Regions from separate parts of the Paenisporosarcina sp. FSL H8-0542 genome, predicted to be linked through region 1. Evidence: predicted binding sites of a transcription regulator. Region 1 holds the regulator's gene; the other holds the start of a gene.
The links. The regulator Rex, encoded in region 1, represses fermentation and respiration genes when NADH is low (regulators of the CRP and FNR family bind a similar motif). The targets are predictions, from matches to a motif close to TTGTGAAATATTTCACAA.

Region 1 (7,533 bases):
ATGAATCACTCACATTTTTGCAAGTGGGAACATACAGATTTTTTGTATTCTTTGCGAGGACTCACGAAAAACAATACAATAGGAAGAGAACTTCTTTTGATGAAAGGAAACTATCTGTGAAAAATAACAAAACAGCGTTTTATCTCATATTGACTTACATCGTAATGCAACTGTCTGGCGCCTTATTTGCTCCCCTCATTTTCAGCTATTTGAAAGGTCAGGAAGGCATGGAAATCGAGCAAGCCAAGTTATTAGCAAGTGGCTGGTGGGTGTTCCTGAGCATGGCAGTGGCCACACTTATTGTTTTACTAATCATCCGTAAAGATGGTGCTTTTTTAAATCACTTAAAGGGTAAAAAGAGTTCTGTCCCCGCTTCGATTCTTTGGGGAATTGCCGGTTTCTTTATGGTTCTCTTCGGACAAGCCATTGCATCGCTTATTGAACAATCCTTTGGCATCGAGCAGGGATCCGAAAATACCGCTTCACTAATACAAATTGCCGAAGCAGTGCCAATGGCGATTTTTGCGATTGCCTTGTTTGCCCCTATTCTTGAAGAACTGATTTTCAGACGGGTCATTTTCGGTAACCTTGTCCAAAAAACAAATTTCTTCATTGCAGGTGCAGTGAGTGCCATCGTATTTGCGATTATCCATTTTGATTTCACACACCTTTTACTCTATGCCGTGTCAGGATTTATATTCGCATTTTTATACTATAAAACTAGACGAATTTTGACTTCGATCATCTCCCATATGCTGTTGAATGGGTTTGTTGTATTGATTCAATTAAATATGGAGAACATTGAACGCTATCAAAAGTATTTAGAATCACTATCCAATTCACAATAATAAAAGCACTAAAAGCAAAAAGCCTTCCACCATTATAGAGGTGGAAGGCTTTCATTTTGGCGTTTCGCTTCTTCGATTTTTTGAAGAGCTTCTGCCTTTATATATTTGCGATAGCCTATTTTGGCTATGACAATGCTGAATTCAAACAGCAAGATGAGCGGAAGTGTAACCAAAACGTGCGACATAATATCTGGTGGCGTTAAAATATCCGCAACCACCACAAGCACAAGGTAAATATACTTGCGATACTTGGTCAGCATCATCGGTGTCAAAATCCCTAATCGGGTCAGGAACAGCAAGATAACCGGCATTTGGAAAACAAAACCGAATGGAATGGTCAATTGAAACAGGAATTCGAAGTATTCATTGATCCCGATTGTCTGCACAATGTTCAGATCAGCTGATAAGTCAGCCATGAAATGGATGACAAATGGGAATACGACATAGTAGGAAAATGAAACCCCTGCTATAAATAACAAAAAGATAAACGGAATGTAGCTAAGAGTTGCCGTTCGCTCTTTTTGATAGAGTCCTGGAGAAATGAATGCCCAAATTTGATATAAAATGAGTGGGGATGTCATGACTATTGCCAAAACCATCATTACGGAAATTAATATTTTAAATGGATCCGTAATTTTAAATGCATTCAATGTTATGTTGCGTGCTTCTTCACTTACCTGCAAAAATTCTATCAGTGGGCCAGCCAGAAAATAGCTGATGATCACTGCTATAACAAAGAAAACGACGATTATCATCAGTCGTTTTCTTAATTCAATAATATGCTCAACTGTAGTCATGTCTCTTTCTTCCATCAGAAAAACACCCTAACGTACTTACTTATCTTCTTCTATCTTTTTCTTCTTTTTATGATCGTCATCTTCGTCGTCATCGACTAGACCTCTTGTTGCATTTTTGAATTCGCGAAGCGAACTGCCGAATGCTCGTCCCAGTTCAGGAAGCTTTTTCGGACCAAATACAAGTAAAGCCACTACCACAATCAATAAAATACTCAATGGACCTGTAGGCATGATAGGCACCTCCTCGTGTCTATATTTATTTTAACGCATTTTTGCTTAGTTTGCTAATTGCTTCTATGAATTATGTGTGAACGTTTCTTCATCCTGTTTAATGAAGTAAATCAGTGTTTGCAGCTCTACGGACAAATCAATTGTATGAACACGTATCGTATCAGGGACAGTCAGACGAATCGGTGTGAAGTTCAAAATCCCTTTTACGGATGTTTTCGTTAATCGGTCCGTTACTTCCTGCGCTGCTCGTGAAGGTACGGTTAAAATCACGAGTTCGATTCCGTATTCCTGTATTTTTTCTTCTAGCTTGCTAGGCTCGAAGATCGGGATGTCACTAAGCATCATCCCATCTTCCGTTGCACTTGTATCAAATGCCAATACGATTCGGGTGTTATGATTTTTATGGAAGTTGTATTTCAGAAATGCCGTCCCTAAACTACCTACACCTATTAATGCGACATTCGTTTCTTCATCCTGATCGAGTGTTTGACGGAAAAATGCCAACAGATTTGGCACATCATAGCCGTAGCCTTTTTTGCCTAACGCACCAAAATGTGAAAAGTCCCGGCGAATAGTTGCTGAATCTATTTTCATCGCTTCACTCAGTTCCTGTGAAGATACCCTTTTCTTCCCTGCGTTCGAGAAGTTTTGGATGAATCGGTAATAGAGAGGTAATCTTTTAGTTGTAGCTTGTGGAATTTTAAGCGGTTCTTGTTTCATGCCGTTCCTCCTGCATTCAAGCGAAATCGCTTTCATCTTACATGAGTAGATGAGAGAAGTAAAGTTCAGTCGTTGCATGAGTTCCTGGCATCCATTAAACTAAGTGAGAACTGAGGTGGAATTCATGATTGTCTTACAAGTGAATCAATTATATAAATCGTTTGTCGTCGATGAAATATTAAGCGGTGTCAAACTTGAAATCAACCATCGTGACCGTGTGGCTTTAGTCGGACGAAACGGTGCCGGAAAGTCGACACTCCTGAAAATTATTGCAGGTGAAATGTCGTATGACTCTGGAGAAATCATCATTCCTAAAGGCACAAAAGTCGGTTATATGGAACAGCATGCAGGCATTGACTCCGACTTATCTATTTGGGACGAAATGATGACCATTTTTGAGCATCACCGGGCTGCTGAAAGAGAATTGCGTTCCCTGGAACAGCAAATGGCGAATCCCGAAGTATATGAAAACGCTGAGTCTTATGCGCGTATCATGTCTGACTATGACAATAAACAAGTGGCATTCAAAGACTCCGGTGGCTATCAGTATGAAGCGGATACCCGCTCCGTCCTCCACGGAATGCAATTCTTCCCTGAAGAATACACAAAACCAATTCAATCGCTATCGGGTGGTCAAAAAACTCGACTGGCATTGGCTAAATTATTATTAACGAAGCCAGATTTACTGATTCTTGATGAGCCGACGAATCATCTGGACATCGATACGCTCAGCTGGCTGGAGCGTTATCTTCAAGGATATCCTGGTGCGATACTTATCGTTTCGCATGACCGTTACTTCCTTGATCAAGTCGTGAACTTTGTATATGAAGTTTCTCGTCACAAAGTGAAACGTTTTGTAGGTAATTATAGTGCTTACTTGGATGAAAAGGCCAAGACGTACGAACGTGATATGAAAACATTTGATAAGCAACAAGAGGAAAAAGCTAAACTTGAAGATTTTGTTCAACGTAACCTTGCACGGGCTTCCACGACTAAGATGGCACAGTCGCGTCGCAAAGTATTGGAGAAAACGGATTGGATGGATTCGCCGGACGGGGATGAAAAATCTGCGAATTTCGGATTTTCTATTGACCGTCAAAGTGGCAATGACGTCTTGAAAGTGCAGGATGTAACAGTCGGTTATTCTGGGAAACCTGTCTCTCAGGACGTCAATCTCCGTGTATTCCGTGAAGACCGCATCGCCCTGGTCGGACCGAACGGTGTCGGGAAATCCACTTTACTGAAAACGGTGGTTAAGGATATCCCACCGATAGTTGGATCCATACATTACGGGACCAATGTTCAATTCGGTTACTATGACCAGGAACAGGCAAAATTGACGGGAACTCGCTCCGTACTGAGAGAATTGTGGGACGAATGGCCATTAATGAATGAGAAAGATGTCCGGAATGTGTTAGGACGATTCCTGTTCAGTGGTGATGATGTGACTAAATCGATTTCTTCATTATCAGGCGGGGAAAAAGCGCGTGTTGCTTTGGCGAAACTGATGATGTTGAAAGCCAACACCTTGATTCTCGATGAGCCAACTAACCATTTGGATCTTGATAGCAAAGAAGTACTGGAGAATGCCTTAATCGACTATCCCGGTACGATCCTATTCGTATCACATGACCGCTACTTTATTAACCGGATTGCCACGAAAGTGATTGAGTTATCAAGTGATGGTGCCTTTGAATATTTAGGTGATTACGATTACTATGTCGAAAAGAAAAAAGAGTTAGAAGAAATTCGAGCTGAGCAAGCAGGTCCTAAAGCAATAGAAGCTGCAACGGCGAAGCAATCCACTTCTACCATCGATAAAGAGGCAAAGAAACGGGAACGACAAATCACAAGACGCTTGGAAGACCTTGAAACTCAATTACAAACAATTGAGGAACAAATTAATGCTGTGGAAGAAAAATTATGTGACCCAGCCATTTTCCAAGATCATACGCAATTAATGACCCTTCAAACAGAGCTGGATGCTTATAAAGAAGAACAAGAAACATTCATGACAGAATGGGTTGAATTAGAAGAAGAGTTAGAATCATATTAACTGTTACCGCAAGTCAAAACATGCGGTATTTTCTTACTATTAAAGACCCATATATATGGGTCAAGTACAAATTTCGACATTTTTCTTTCCACAAATTTATTCACATGCAAAAGGTTGATATATCAATCTATCAACAGACTTATGCACACTATCCACAGGGGAAAAAGTTTTTATACACATACTTCAATGTAAATCGTACCACTATATATTGAATTCCAGTCACTTATACACAAGTTGTCCACAAAATGTGCATAAGTACAGATGTTCTCTATTGACATCACAATTCATTTTTGCTAAAAAAGAATCGATTCTCTTTTATTAGAGAATCGATTCTTCTTAATTCCAGTCGAATAATGTCATACCTGGTCTGCCGTTCATTGCCAGTGTACTTGTAATCCCTTTTTCGAACATAACGGAGCCAGCAGCAGCAATCATTGCCGCATTATCGGTACATAAAAACAAAGGTGGAACTGTAAACGGAATTCCTTCTTTTGCAAAAGTGTCTTCCAGCGATTTTCGCAATCCTTTGTTCGCAGAAACTCCACCAGCTGCAATTACTTGCTTAACGTTAAATTGCTTGGCTGCACGCATTGTCTTCGCTGTGAGCACTTCAACCACACTGTTTTGGAAACCTGCAGCAACTGCTTGTGGTTTAATCTCTTCACCACGCTGTTCAGCATTGTGCATATAATTGATGACCGATGACTTCAAGCCGCTGAAGCTGAAATCATACGATCCTTCTTCCAACCAAATACGTGGAAATGCGATAGCTTCTTCGCTTTCATGCGCTAACCTGTCAATATGCGGACCACCTGGATAAGGAAGCTTCAACACTCTGGCTACTTTGTCATACGCTTCCCCTGCCGCGTCATCACGCGTTTCTCCAATCAGCTCAAACGAACCATGTTCTTTCATTAATACTATTTCCGTATGCCCGCCTGATACGACCAGGGCCAATAAAGGAAATTGCATAGGCTCCACTAACTGATTGGCATAAATATGCCCTGCTATATGATGAACCCCAACTAGAGGCAATTGATTTGCGAATGCGAATGCTTTTGCGGCATTGATACCGATTAGCAATGCACCGACAAGTCCTGGTCCTTCGGTAACAGCTACAGCATCCAAATCACTTGGCTGCATATTCGCTTGCTTCAAAGCTTCTTCAATCACGATTGTCACTTGCTCTACATGGTGTCGAGAAGCGATTTCTGGGACTACTCCCCCGAAGCGTTTATGGCTTTCGATTTGAGATGAAACGACGTTGGATACGATTTCTCTTCCATTACGCACAATTGATGCAGCCGTCTCATCACAGCTTGTTTCAATACCTAATATAATTTGATCTTTCGTCATTTGAATTCCACCCACATCACCAGTGCATCCTCATGGTTATCTGAATAATAACCTTTTCGGATTCCACCATTTTGAAAATCTAATTTACGGTACAGATTTTGAGCGATCGTATTACTAACACGTACTTCCAACGTCATCAGCACTACACCATGCTCTTTTGCCACTCGAATCGCTTCACGCATAAGTCCTTCCCCGATTCCTTGGCCTTTCACATGCTCGGTCACTGCGACGTTTGTGATATGGCTTTCGTCCATTACGAGCCACATCCCACAGAAACCTACAATTTGTTGATCTTCATCTTCAGCGATTAAATAATACGCATGCAAGTTTGTTGTCATCTCCTGAACGAACGCATCGCGTGTCCAGGGTTGACTGAAGGCTTCATGTTCAATTCTCAAGACCCCGTCAATATCGTCAAAGGTCATTTTTCTATAGCTGACTGATTCACTCATTCGTTTGACCAGCCTTTTGCTGTTCAGCACGCCAGTTTGTTTCAGCTTCTGTAATCCGCTTATAATCCGGTACGAAATGATGCGTTTCTTCTATTGAAGTCAATGGTTTCATCATTGCTTGCTCAATTACCACAGAACCTTTTGGCAAGTCCTGATGAAATGGTGCACGAATAGCACGTTCACCTAAAACTTGTTGAATGGCTTCCCAGTGAATCGCTACATCTTTCCCTACAAACAAAATATCTTCTTCTGTCGTCGCCAACTCTTCCAACACTGCTTCCAACGCATAATGACCATCTGGCAGAATAGATTCCAACTCATTCGTATAAATGGCTGAAAACACATTTTGTCTTCTGGCATCCATAATTGGACAAATGATCCCATTGAAAAGTGAACCGTTGCCAGCAAGCGTTTGAAGACTTGAAACCCCAACAACCGGAATTTTCAACGTCCAAGCCAATGTTTTTGCTATTGTGACCCCGATGCGAACTCCTGTGTAGGATCCTGGGCCTTCTGCTACGGCAATAGCATCCAGTTCATTCGGTTTAATATCCGCTTGTCTTAATGCTTCTTCTACAGCAGGCATAGCCCCTACAGAATGCGTTACTTTTATCGAGCTTGTCCATTCAACCAATAACTGATTGTCTTTGACTACCGCTATCGTCAATGGCACATTCGATGTATCAATCCCTAACCATATCATGCAAATAACTCCTTACATAATTGCTCATAGCGTTCACCTATAGGCGTAATTTCAAAACGTCGAGCAAATTCATCTTCGTAGAAAACTTCGATTTGCAAACGCTCTTTCGGCAAATCATATTCAATCAACTTTGCCCACTCAATCACCGTTACGGCATCTCCGTAAAACAGTTCATCCCAACCTAAGTCTTCTTCACTATCAGCTAGACGATAAACATCCAAATGATTGAAAGGCAAGCGGCCTTCATATTGCTTTAATATCGTAAAGGTTGGGCTGTTCACATTACGCTCTACGCCTAATCCTTTTGCGAAGCTCTTTGTAAAAGTCGTCTTGCCTGCGCCAAGATCGCCTTCTAGTGTAATCACATCTT
Region 2 (7,533 bases), 1.3 Mb from region 1:
CCTTGTGCTGGGCTTTCGATTGGACGAGTTTTTGTTGTGTTGATTGGGCCTAAGCCATCAACTGGTTGGCCTAGTGGATTGACAACACGGCCAATCAATTCTGGTCCAACTGGTACTTCCATAATACGGCCTGTACGACGTACTTCATCGCCTTCTTTGATATCTGCATATGGTCCTAGAATAACGATACCTACGTTGTTCGCTTCTAAGTTTTGTGCCATACCCATAACACCGGTAGAGAATTCCAATAACTCTCCAGCCATGACGTTGTCGAGACCATGAGCACGAGCGATACCATCACCAATTTGGATAACTGTACCCACATCGCTAACTTTCATCTCAGATTGATAATTTTCAATCTGCTGTTTAATCAAGACACTGATTTCTTCAGCTTTGATGCTCATGTATGTCACCTCTTTCGTTTCATAATATTAACCAATAAGTTGTTTTTTCAAGCGGTCTAGCTTAGCGCTTACGCTGCTATCGAAAATACGATTCCCGATTTGAAGACGAATGCCACCAATCAATGATGGATCAATTTCGTTTTCAATGCGTAAAGAGTTCACCCCTACTTTGTGTGCAAATGCAGACGAAATCGCCGCACGCTCATCATCAGTCAAAGGACGTGTAGAGAATACTTTCGCGTCAGCAATACCTTGTGCTTCGTTTGAAAGTGTTTCAAATTCAGTAGCTACTGCCACTACTTCATTGATTCGTTTACGGTCAATCAACACTTGCAGTGTATTCACTACGAATGGATTAGCTTTACCGAATAACTCACGAATCAACTCTTTTTTACGGTCTAAAGAAAGCTTTGGAGAAGCAAGCATAACCTGCAATTCACGATTTTCTTTAAATACCACTTTCACTTCACGGAAATCTTCTTCCACGTGAGCTAGTTGGTTATGTTGTTGTGCTAGTTGAAACAATGCTAGGGCATAACGTTTCGCTGCAGTTGATTGACTCACACTACATCGCCTGCCTTCGCAATCGTTTCTTCGATTAACGCACGGTTATCTTCTTCAGAAATTTGTTTTCCAAGAACTTTAGATGCTGCAAGAACAGATAGAGATACAACTTCTTCGCGTACTGCTGCGATAGCTTTTTCTTTTTCTGTTTCAATCTCACGGACAGCTGATTCTTTCAAACGGCCTGCTTCAGCGCGTGCAGTTGTGATGATTTCTTCACGTTGTGCATCGCCTTGTTGCTTCGCGTTTTCAACAATCGCTTGTGCTTCTGTGCGTGCTTCTTTTAATAAGGCACGTTGTTCTTCAAGTAATTGATGTGATTCTTGGCGGCTTTTTTCAGCTGCTTCGATTTCACTAACAATTAACTCTTCACGTTGCTTCATTACTCCCATCAACGGACCCCATGCGAATTTCTTCAATAGGACCATTAAAAGGATGAAAACGATTAAAGTAGCAAAAATGTCACCAGTGTTAAGTGCTTTTACAGCATGTTCTGTAGTGGCATTTAGGACGAGGTAATCCAAAAACACGATTGTTTCACTCCCTTCAAGAGCTTCAAGTCTTTATCTGAATCTAAACAGATGGATTTTCTATGTTTAAGAACGATCAATATTCATAAGAGAATGACGAAGAATCGTCAAAGATCAACTTCGCCATTACCATTTGTGAGTATATATATATTATTTGTTTAAAACGATGAACGCGATAACTACTGCGATGATAGGAAGGGCTTCTACTAATGCAACCCCGATGTACATTGTTGTTTGTAATAATCCACGTGCTTCAGGTTGGCGAGCCATACCTTCGATTGTTTTTGAAACGATTAATCCGTTACCGATACCTGCTCCTAGAGCTCCTAAACCGATTGCGATTGCTGCTGCTAAAATACCAATTGAACCTTCCATGTGTGTGTTGCCTCCTTGAAATTTGTTTTTTCTTTGTTCAAGTATTGAACAAGTTATACTTAATGATCATGACTCACTTTGTGAGACATATAAACCATTGTTAAAATGACGAAGATGAACGATTGAATCGTTCCGACGAAAATCGAGAAACCTTGCCAAGCTAATGTTGGAATCAATGCTCCTGCAAAACCAAAAATACTTGCGCCACCAATACCTGCTAGTAACCCTAGCAATACTTCCCCTGCATAAATGTTCCCGTAAAGTCGAAGACCAAGTGTCACCGTATTGGCGAACTCTTCTACAATCTTAAGGGGCAGAAGGAACGGTAAAGGTTTCAAGAAATCTTTTCCGTACTCGGAAAGACCTTTTAACTTGATGCCATAGTAATGAGTTAATATCATGACCATAACCGCTAACGTCATCGTTATGATTGGATCTGCGGTTGGAGATTTCCACCACAATTCACCATTGATAACGATTGAAAATGGTAGACCTAACATGTTCGCTACAAAGATGAACATGATAAGCGTAATACCTAGAACATGGAATCGTCCACCTGTATTCCAGTCCATATTGCTTTTGATAATCCCTTTTACGAAGTCCATTAACCACTCCATAAAATTTTGCATACCAGTTGGCTTTAAACTTAAGTTCCGAGTAGAAACTACTGCGATTAATAGAACGATAAGTGCCGTTACTGTTAGCATCATAACGTTTGATAGGTTGAACGTAAGCCCAAGCCATACCACCGTCGGGTTCTCATGATGCACGTGCATTCACCTCTCTTTCACAATTCGGTATAGAGTTTTTCATGTATATAATCCTGTCTACTATTAATAGAAGACAATCGAGATTACTGAATTCATGCTTCTTCCTGATTTCGACATTCTCCATGTCAAACCGAAAGAAATTCTTGCAAAGGGTGTTTAAACGGAAAGTAGTTTCTATGTATGGTCTTACTGTTGAAACTGTTAAATGAGTTTCTTCCTATACATAAATAACGGTTTAAATCATGATTCACTCTTTTGAATGGTCAAGATCATGGCTGTTACACCGACTGCAAGGCCAATGAACAGAAAAAGCACTAAAAATAACGGGGTGGTGTCTATTTTGTCATCGAGCCACATTCCAGTGAAAACTCCTATTAAAATAGAACCAACAAGTTGTGAGAGAATAGCCGAATAAAGGGCCATTTCTTGTAAAGGACGTCTCGTTTGACGCATGGTGATCCTCACGTTTTTGCATGACTTTGTAAAAATCGCGAATCTAATAGAAAGCAGATACGACAAGGTTTCAACGTGAATTATACACATGAAAGCCCTCTCATTCATACCCTTTGTAAGCATACAATAGGGGTAAAATGATGTCAATTGATTCCCGTGAAAAACTTCACAAAGTCGCCTCAATCGACATATTGTCGACAAATTTGCAAACAGCAGGCTGAGTTGTTATGAAATATCTTTTTTTGGTGCTGGTGCAGATTGTTTAGTAGTGGTTATCTCGATGTTTATCTCGTATTCGAAGAAGGTTATCTGCATTTTGTGTGGTGATATCTTCAATTCGAGTAACGTTATCTAGATTTCACCTAAGTTTATCTAGAATTCGGACAACTATATCTAAAATTCACGTTTTCTAATACAATTCCCTAACAATGTCATAGTGAAAGGGACTGCCGAGGCTGTCCCTTTTCCTTTTTTCTACTTATTTAAATAGTCTTTCAGCGCTTCAACGATTCGTCTTGATGCTTCACCGTCACCATACGGGTTAGACGCATGAGACATCGATGCATAAGCTTCTTCGTTCGTTAGCAATTCTTTTGCTAAACCATAAATTGTTTCTTCGTCCGTACCCGCTAGCTTCAATGTTCCTGCCGCGATTCCTTCAGGACGTTCAGTCGTATCGCGCAATACAAGAACCGGTTTCCCTAAAGAAGGTGCTTCTTCCTGCACTCCGCCTGAATCAGTCAATATAATGAAAGAACGTGCTGCGAAGTTATGGAAATCGAGTACTTCTAGAGGCTCGATCAAGTGAATGCGTGGATCATTTCCAAGGATTTCACTAGCTATTTCACGTACAGCAGGATTCATATGAACTGGGTAGACAACTTGTACGTCGTCATGTTCTTCAATCAAACGTTTGATTGCACGGAACATGTTGCGCATCGGTTCACCCAAGTTTTCACGACGGTGTGCCGTCAATAAAATCATTCGGTCTGAGCCGATTTGTTCCAGTACAGGATGAGAGTACTCTTCGCGAACCGTTGTTTTCAACGCGTCAATCGCCGTGTTGCCTGTTACGACAATGCGATCTTCCGGTTTGTTTTCACGGCGAAGGTTATCTGCAGATACTTCCGTTGGTGAGAAATGCAGGTCTGCCATAACACCAGTTAATTGGCGGTTCATTTCCTCAGGGTATGGTGAGTATTTATTAAATGTACGAAGTCCCGCTTCTACGTGACCAACTGCGATTTGGTTATAGAAAGCCGCTAAGCTTGCAATGAAAGTCGTTGTCGTATCGCCATGTACCAAGACGATGTCGGGCTTCGATTCTTTCATGACTACATCCAATCCTTCAAGTCCACGTGTTGTCACGTCGATTAAAGTCTGGCGGTCTTTCATAATGTTCAAATCGAAGTCAGGTGTAATGCCGAATGTGTCCAATACTTGGTCAAGCATTTGGCGATGTTGCGCCGTTACGGTCACGATGGATTCGATTTCGTCTGTATGTTTTTCTAATTCCAATACGAGTGGTGCCATTTTAATTGCTTCTGGGCGTGTCCCAAAAATCGTCATGACTTTCCATTTTTTCGTCAAGGTCAAAGCACTTCCTTACTTATTTTGTTCCGAACAAACGGTCACCAGCATCGCCAAGTCCTGGCACGATGTAACCATGGTCGTCCAATTTTTCGTCAAGGGCAGCAATGTAGATATCAACATCAGGGTGTGCTTGTTGAAGAACCTCTACACCTTCTGGAGCAGCGATTAAGCACATAAATTTAATGCTTTTTGCACCGCGGTTTTTCAAAGCATTGATTGCAACAAGTGCAGATCCACCCGTTGCAAGCATTGGATCAACTAATATAAAATCACGCTCTTCAACGTCCGCTGGGAGCTTCACATAATATTCGATAGGCTGTAAAGTTTCTGGATCACGGTATAAGCCGATATGTCCGACTTTAGCCGCTGGGATTAATGTTAAAATACCGTCTACCATACCGATACCGGCACGCAAAATTGGCACGATGCCTAATTTTTTACCAGATAAAACTTTTGCTTTAGCTGTTGTTACTGGCGTTTCTACTTCAACATCATCAAGAGGCATATCGCGTGTAATTTCAAAAGCCATCAATGTTGCTACTTCATCTACCAATTCGCGAAATTCTTTCGTACCCGTCTTCTTGTCACGGATGTATGTTAATTTATGTTGGATCAATGGATGATCAAATACGTATACTTTTCCCATTTTGTCCTCTCCTTTAACGTTCAAACTTTATCTATTATAGCAGAAAAAAACGGTTACGCTCGACTCCCTTCATATTTACATTTTTAAGAAAGTTTCGTTTATATGACAAGATGATTGATTGAAAGGTTCCTTTCCAATTGGAGAGGAGTGTTTATTCCCTCTCTTATTTTGATTTGTTCCCTTTCGCGAATGTTTATTCCTTTTATATAATTTATTTGAATTCTCAATACATGCACACCAAGTTTTTCCTAATGGAAATTACCTTATAATGTATTTAACCCTATTTTTATCCTTTCAAATCATGTCTGTCGAAAAAATAAGAAAAGCACCACAGACTAATCGTCCATGGTGCCTTAAAATTCCACACTATTTTACTTCGTGTGATGGGCTCGGTTCTTTTTGTGGAACCCTTTTCCATAATAATAAACTGTTAAGAAAACTAGCCATAGTGGCCCAACAACAAGTGCGATTCTTGTATCCGGGGAATATGCCATTACAACGATAACAAACACTAGGAAAGCAAGTGCAATATAAGATGTGATCGGGAAGAAAGGAACTTTGTATTTCAGTTTTGCTTTCTCCGCAGGTTTTAGTTTCTTACGGAATTGGATTTGAGAAACCAAAATAATCCCCCACGTCCAGATAGCACCGAAAGTTGCGATGCTCGTTACCCATGTAAATACTTTAGCCGGCACTATATAATTCAAAATTACCCCAACCAGTAAAACTATTGCTGTTGCAATAACGGCTTTTCCTGGAACACCGTTTCTTGTCAGGTTTGCAAATTTCTTTGGAGCTTCACCGTGTTCTGCTAAGTTAAACAACATTCTTCCAGTACTGAAAATCCCACTGTTACAAGAAGATAGTGCTGCTGTCAAAATAACGAAGTTGATGATACCAGCTGCGCCCGGAATACCGATTTGTTCAAATGCCATTACAAACGGGCTTCCTTTTGATCCGATTTCCTCCCATGGATAAATGGACATGATGACAAATAGTGCCCCTACATAGAAAATCAAAATGCGCCAGAAAACCGAATCAATCGCTTTTGCAAGCGATTTCTCTGGATTTTTGACTTCTCCAGCTGTTACACCAATCATTTCAATACCAAGGAAAGCAAACATAACCATTTGCAGAGATAATAAAAGTCCTTCAATTCCGTTCGGGAAGAAGCCCCCGTGTTCCCATAAATTACTGATACCGGTTGCGATGCCCCCGTTACCAATACCAAATACAATCATGCCTGCCCCAATAAAGATCATCGCGATAATCGTGACGATTTTAATTAAAGCAAACCAGAACTCCAATTCACCATACGCTTTGACTGCTAAAAAGTTAATCGAAGCCATTGCAACTAATGCTGCTAAAGCCCAAATCCAGCGCGGCGTGTCTGGATACCAGTATTCCATATAAATACCAACAGCCGTGATTTCGGCCATACAAGTTACGACCCATAAGAACCAATAATTCCATCCAGTTATGTATCCTGCCAACGGTCCTAAGTAATCACGTGCGTATTTACTAAACGAACCCGCTACTGGTTTGTGAATAGCCATTTCCCCAAGTGCTCTCATAATAAAGAACATCATCATCCCGGCGAATGCATATCCAAATAAAATACTCGGTCCTGCTAACTTTATTGCAGTTGCAGATCCAAGAAACAGTCCTACTCCGATGGCTGCTCCTAAAGACATCAGTGTTATATGCCTTTCTTCAAGCCCCCGTTGAAGACCTTTTGGTTGCGTCTTGCCCTTCATATTTAAATCCCCCTTAGTTCTTCTGTTCTTCGTGATGAAAAATAGTTTTTCAATTTATAATACTCTTTTAAAATAAGTATTATATAAATATAAAACATTTCTAATAGTTTGACTAGTTACATATGTGCTAGTAGCAAGCGACGATTTTACTATTCAAAATAGATGAATATGCCTCCCACACTATATTTTGGTAATTATTCCCCAAACTTTACGGTCTTGAGGTAATGGTAGGAATACCCCAATATCACTCGGCTGAACATTATTTTAGCCAAAATAATTTCTAATATTGAATTACTATTATAGTATTTCAATATTTCAAATAGAATGATTTTCCATAAAAAAGAAGGGCTTCTCCAAATGGGAGAAGTCCTTCAATACATTATGCAAAAATCAATTCTTCTATACCTGATAAAGAGGGAACTTAGAAGTAAGTTCTGCTAC

Region 2: MHH33_RS14695 (AtpZ/AtpI family protein) is a predicted target of Rex. The motif match lies at 3,251-3,268, and genes of this name have one in related genera.

Annotation. Positions count from the first base shown of each region.
Region 1 covers NZ_CP152050.1:549,676-557,208, reverse strand. Annotated here, with positions in the region: gene MHH33_RS03010 (type II CAAX endopeptidase family protein) at 117-848, shown strand; gene tatC (twin-arginine translocase subunit TatC) at 881-1,660, opposite strand; gene tatA (twin-arginine translocase TatA/TatE family subunit) at 1,682-1,876, opposite strand; gene MHH33_RS02995 (redox-sensing transcriptional repressor Rex) at 1,940-2,596, opposite strand; gene MHH33_RS02990 (ABC-F family ATP-binding cassette domain-containing protein) at 2,721-4,652, shown strand; gene tsaD (tRNA (adenosine(37)-N6)-threonylcarbamoyltransferase complex transferase subunit TsaD) at 4,989-6,008, opposite strand; gene rimI (ribosomal protein S18-alanine N-acetyltransferase) at 6,005-6,460, opposite strand; gene tsaB (tRNA (adenosine(37)-N6)-threonylcarbamoyltransferase complex dimerization subunit type 1 TsaB) at 6,453-7,163, opposite strand; gene tsaE (tRNA (adenosine(37)-N6)-threonylcarbamoyltransferase complex ATPase subunit type 1 TsaE) at 7,160-7,533, opposite strand, start outside.
Region 2 covers NZ_CP152050.1:2,918,680-2,926,212, forward strand. Annotated here, with positions in the region: gene atpA (F0F1 ATP synthase subunit alpha) at 1-404, opposite strand, end outside; gene MHH33_RS14675 (F0F1 ATP synthase subunit delta) at 432-968, opposite strand; gene atpF (F0F1 ATP synthase subunit B) at 965-1,498, opposite strand; gene atpE (F0F1 ATP synthase subunit C) at 1,649-1,873, opposite strand; gene atpB (F0F1 ATP synthase subunit A) at 1,933-2,643, opposite strand; gene MHH33_RS14695 (AtpZ/AtpI family protein) at 2,884-3,096, opposite strand; gene wecB (UDP-N-acetylglucosamine 2-epimerase (non-hydrolyzing)) at 3,571-4,686, opposite strand; gene upp (uracil phosphoribosyltransferase) at 4,706-5,335, opposite strand; gene MHH33_RS14710 (amino acid permease) at 5,707-7,092, opposite strand; gene glyA (serine hydroxymethyltransferase) at 7,492-7,533, opposite strand, start outside.